DNA from 2 places in the Thioalkalivibrio sp. ALJ4 genome. Region 1 is predicted to be linked to the other one. Evidence: predicted binding sites of a transcription regulator. Region 1 holds the regulator's gene; the other holds the start of a gene.
What was found. The regulator FliA, encoded in region 1, starts transcription of late flagellar genes. The targets are predictions, from matches to a motif close to GCTAAAGTTNNNNNNNNNNCNGCCGATA.
Positions count from the first base shown of each region.

Region 2: the regulator FliA is predicted to act here: its motif matches at 1,370-1,397, upstream of C936_RS0101950 (methyl-accepting chemotaxis protein).

Region 1 covers NZ_KB897919.1:314,111-316,508, reverse strand. The annotation lists gene flhF (flagellar biosynthesis protein FlhF) at 1-406, shown strand, start outside; gene C936_RS0110995 (MinD/ParA family protein) at 393-1,217, shown strand; gene C936_RS0110990 (RNA polymerase sigma factor FliA) at 1,214-1,975, shown strand; gene cheY (chemotaxis response regulator CheY) at 2,035-2,398, shown strand, end outside.
Region 2 covers NZ_KB897917.1:405,220-407,617, forward strand. The annotation lists gene C936_RS0101950 (methyl-accepting chemotaxis protein) at 1-1,276, opposite strand, end outside; gene C936_RS0101955 (ATP-binding cassette domain-containing protein) at 1,444-2,398, opposite strand, start outside.

The DNA.
Region 1 (2,398 bases):
GGTCGTCTCCGCGACCACTCAGGCGGCGGCGCTGCGAAGGGTGCTGGATGCGTTCCGGAAGACGGAGCCATCGGCGCTGGTGCTGACCAAACTCGACGAAGCCGAACAGTTGGGGGAGACGTTGTCGGTATTGCTCGATCAACACCTTGGGCTCACGTTTGTTAGCGATGGACAGCGGATTGCCGAAGACTTCCACCGGGTCGAGACGGGCGATCTGACCCGGCGGGCGCTCGGCGAAGAGCGCGGCCCCGCGCGTCGATCCTCCCGCGATGAACGATGGACCGATGCAAGCCTGGCGGAGTTCTCGAATGCCGGCCGCAATGCGCCGTCGCCGCGCCGTACTCAGGATGCGGGCGTTCTGGAGATGATCCATCCGGTGGGGAAAGGACGCTATGCCACGCACTAATCAGCCGTTGAAGGTCATTGCGGTTGCCTCCGGCAAGGGCGGCGTCGGCAAGACCAATGTGTCGGTCAACCTGTCCGTGGCGCTCGCGCGGCTGGGCCGCGAGGTCATGCTGTTTGATGCCGACCTGGGGCTGGCCAATGCCGATGTGCTGCTCGGACTGCGACCCGAGCGCACCCTGCATGACCTGGTGACCGGACAGGTGGACGACCTCCAGGATGTGCTGATCGAGGGCCCGGAGGGGATCAAGGTCATCCCGTCGGCCTCGGGGATCGCGGCGATGGCGAATCTCACGCAGCTCGAGCACAACGGTTTGATCCAGGCATTCAGCGCCTATTCCAAGCCGCTGGATGTGCTGGTGGTGGATACGGCAGCGGGCCTGCAGGAATCCGTCACGACCTTCTGTCGAGCGGTCCAGGAGACCCTGGTCGTCGTCTGCGACGAGCCGGCGTCCATCACCGATGCCTATGCCTTGATCAAGGTGCTGCATCGAGATCATGGCATGCGGCGTTTCCGGCTGGTCACGAATATGGTCCAGGACCGCGCGGGCGCCGAGCGCTTGTTGCAGAAACTCACCACGGTTTGCGACAACTACCTGCCGGAAGTCATCCTGGATCTCGCCGGGTACATCCCGATGGACGAGCATCTGCGCAAGGCCGTCCAGAAACGGGCACCGGTCGTGCAGCAATATCCGGGCAGCCCGGCGGCCAAGGCCTTTACCGAACTCGCCCGTGCGGTCGACCGCTGGCCGGTGGCCCGTGGTGCCGATGGTGGTGTCGGGTTTTTCGTCGAACGGATGCTGCAGAGCGCATGATGGCGACGCGTAATCGCCTCCACGGATACGAGAACGTGGCCGCAGCCGGCCACGAGCAGCGCGTCGCGGAACATATCGAGCTGGTGCACCGCATCGCGCACCATCTGATGGCTCGCCTCCCTTCCTCGGTCCAGGTCGATGACCTGATCCAGGCCGGCATGATTGGCCTGCTGGAGGCCGCGCGGCAATTCGAGGGCGGGCAGGGCGCGACGTTTGCGACCTACGCCGGGATTCGCATCCGTGGCGCGATGATCGACGAGTTACGCCGCAGTGACTGGACCCCGAGATCGGTGCACCGCAACAGCCGCAAGATCGCCGAGGCGATCCAGACGGTCGAGGCCAGGGAGGGACGTGCGGCGCGCGGGGTCGAGGTGGCCGAGGAACTCGAGGTCCCGATCGACGAGTACTACTCGATGCTGCAGGACCATGCCGGCGCCCATCTGTTCGCGCTGGATGATCTGGGCGGCACCGATGGTGATGCGGACCGGGTGATCGAGGGGCAGGAGGCCTCGCCCTCGCGCACGATCGAGGCCGGGGAGTTTCGCGAGGAGCTGGCCGCCGCGCTCGGCGATTTGCCCGAACGCGAACGTCTGGTGTTGTCGCTTTATTACATCGAGGAGCTCAACCTGCGCGAGATTGGCGCGGTACTCGGGGTGACCGAGTCGCGCGTCAGCCAGATCCGCAGTCAGGCCGTTATCCGACTGCGCGCGCGCCTGGGCTCCTGGCTCGAAGACGGCGAGGCTTTGCAGTTATTCTGAAGGCCAAGCTCTAGTACTCATATGAATCATTTATCCCGGAGTGACCTGTGGACAAGGGAATGAAAATTCTCATCGTGGACGACTTCTCCACGATGCGACGGATCATCAAGAACCTGTTGCGTGATCTTGGCTTCAACAACACCCAAGAGGCCGATGACGGCAGCACGGCATTGCCGATGCTCCAGAACGGCGACTTCGATTTTCTGATTACCGACTGGAACATGCCCAATATGCCGGGCATCGACCTGCTGCGGGCGGTGCGTGCCGACGAGAAGCTGAAGACGATGCCGGTGCTGATGGTGACGGCGGAGGCCAAGCGGGATCAGATCGTCGAGGCGGCCGAGGCGGGCGTGAACGGCTACGTGGTGAAGCCCTTTACTGCGGAAACCCTCAAGGAAAAGATCGACAAAATATTCGAACGCA
Region 2 (2,398 bases), on a different contig from region 1:
CGCGCTGACGCGAGACCACCTCGCGGGCCTGATAGGCCTCCTGATTCAGGTTCTCGGTCGCACGGTTCAGGGTCTCGGTACCGCTACGGGCGTTGCCAATCGCCTGCGCAATCTTGTCGGTAAAGCGGTTGAACGCACGCCCCAGCTGGGCCGTCTCCATCAGACCGTTTTCGTCCAGACGGCGGCTGAGGTCGCCATCGCCGTCGGCGATCTCTTCCAGCGCCTCGGTCGAGTGAGCCAGCGCACGGCGCACCACCAGGATGATGAAGACCGCGCCGACCACTCCCAGGATCACGCCAATCAGCGCCAGGACGCCCTGCGTCACCTGGGTATTGCGCATGGTCGCGGTCAGCTCGGCGGCGGACACTTCAGCACGGCCGGTGATGCGCTCGGACAACTGCTGCAGTTCATTACGTGCCTCGAAGATCACCGGGCCGACCTCGGTACGGATCAGGAAGGCGTCCTGCAGGGCCTCCTCGCTGCCGTGGATGCGAACGATGTCCTGGATCGCGCTATCCAGCTCGTTCAGGAGCCCTTCGAAGTCCTCGACCGCGATCTGCTGCTCGAAATCGAGCTCGTCGTACTGTTCCAGCAACCGCGCCAGCACGTCGTGGGTCTGGCCAAGGTACAGACGCAGGTTCTGCTCGAAGGAGTCATCACGAAACGCGATGAAACCGCGCAGGTTCGAGGTGATCTGCAGAAGGTTGGTGCGCAGGCTGTAGAAATCGCCGAGACGCTCGAACGAGCGCTGGAAGCGTGCCCGCGCCATCTCCTCGTCGATCATGGTGCTGGTCAACTGGGTCATCTGCATGGTCGCCGGGTTGGCGCGCGAGTTGGCGACACCCTGGGCCGGCATGTTCTGGGCCACGTCCTCGGCCACCTCGATCAGGCGCTCACGGTGCGCGGCGAAGCCGTCAATGTTCGCGCGCACCTGTTCCGCGGAGGCAGTCAGATCATCCGAGCCCTGCACGACCGGATCGTTGACCAGGGCATCCATGGCGACGTCCAGCTCGTCCATCGCATTCAGCCAGGCGTCGCGGTGTTCGTCCTCCTCGCTCATCAGGTAGAAGCCTAGGAAGGCGGCGCTCTCCTGCAACAGCTGCTCCACGTCGTTGACGCGTGCCACCGCCGGATAGTCGGACTGGGTCAGTTCAGCCACGCCCTGTCCACCCACATTCAGGGCACGCAGTGCCAGCAGCGAATTGATGATCAGGATCGCGACGACCAGCCCGAAGCCGGCGATCAGCAGCCCCCGAATGGAGAGTTTGTCCAGCATGGTGTTGACTCCTTCCTCAGCGCCTTCTGCCGGGCGCATGCCATCACGTGCAAACGGATCATTCCGCTGCCTGTAGAGACGATTCATCCCCTGTTACGGCCGCCTTCCCCTGAAGTTGAGCCCTGGCCGTTTTGAGAATCACATCACACCGAATGACGCGGAAAGAGTCAGGGTGATTCCAGCGCCTCCCAGCGCTCGTAAGCCACCGCCAGGTCTCGTTCGACCTGTTCGAGCCGGGCCTGCAACTCGCGCACGCGCTCCCCATCGCGCAATACCTCTGGATCCGACAGGGCCTCGGCCAGCGACTGGTGCTCGTTTTCCAGCGCCTCGATCTGGCCTGGCAGGGCCTCCAGCTCGCGAGCCTCCTTGTAGGAGAGTTTGCGGGCGCGGGGCGGCGGTTCCGCGACCGCGGACGTCGGCTCGGAGCGGGCCTCGGGTGCGGCGGGCGCCTCCTGGGCTCCGGTATCCGCTTCGCGCGTGAGCAGGCGTTGCGTGACGCGTGCGGGCAGGTCCGACCAACCGCCGACGAATTCCTCGGCCGTGCCATCGCCGGGCAGCACCAGCGTGCTGGTCGCAACGTTGTCGAGGAACGCGCGGTCGTGGCTGACCACGATCACCGTGCCGGTGTACTCGATCAGAAGCTGTTCCAGCAGCTCGAGGGTCTCGACATCCAGGTCGTTGGTGGGCTCGTCGAGTACCAGCAAATTGGCCGGGCGCAGAAACAGCTTGGCCAGCAGCAACCGGTTGCGCTCGCCACCGGACAGGGCCGATACGGGCTGGCGCGCGCGTTCCGGCGGGAACAGGAAATCCCCGAGATAGCTCAGCACATGTCGGGTCTCGCCATTCACGGTGACGCGGTCACGGCCCTCGCCGACCGCATCCTGCACGGTGGTCGTCTCGTCGAGACGCGCCCGTGCCTGGTCGAAATAGGCGATCTCGAGCTGGGTGCCCAGCTTGACCGTTCCGGAAAGTGGCTCCACCTGGCCCAGCAGCCCGCGCAGCAGCGTGGTCTTGCCGGCGCCATTGGGGCCGATGATGCCCAGGGCGTCGCCACGCTGGAGCAGCAGGTTCACGTCGCGCACCACCGGCGTGTCGCCGTAGCCGAAGTCCGCATGCTCCGCC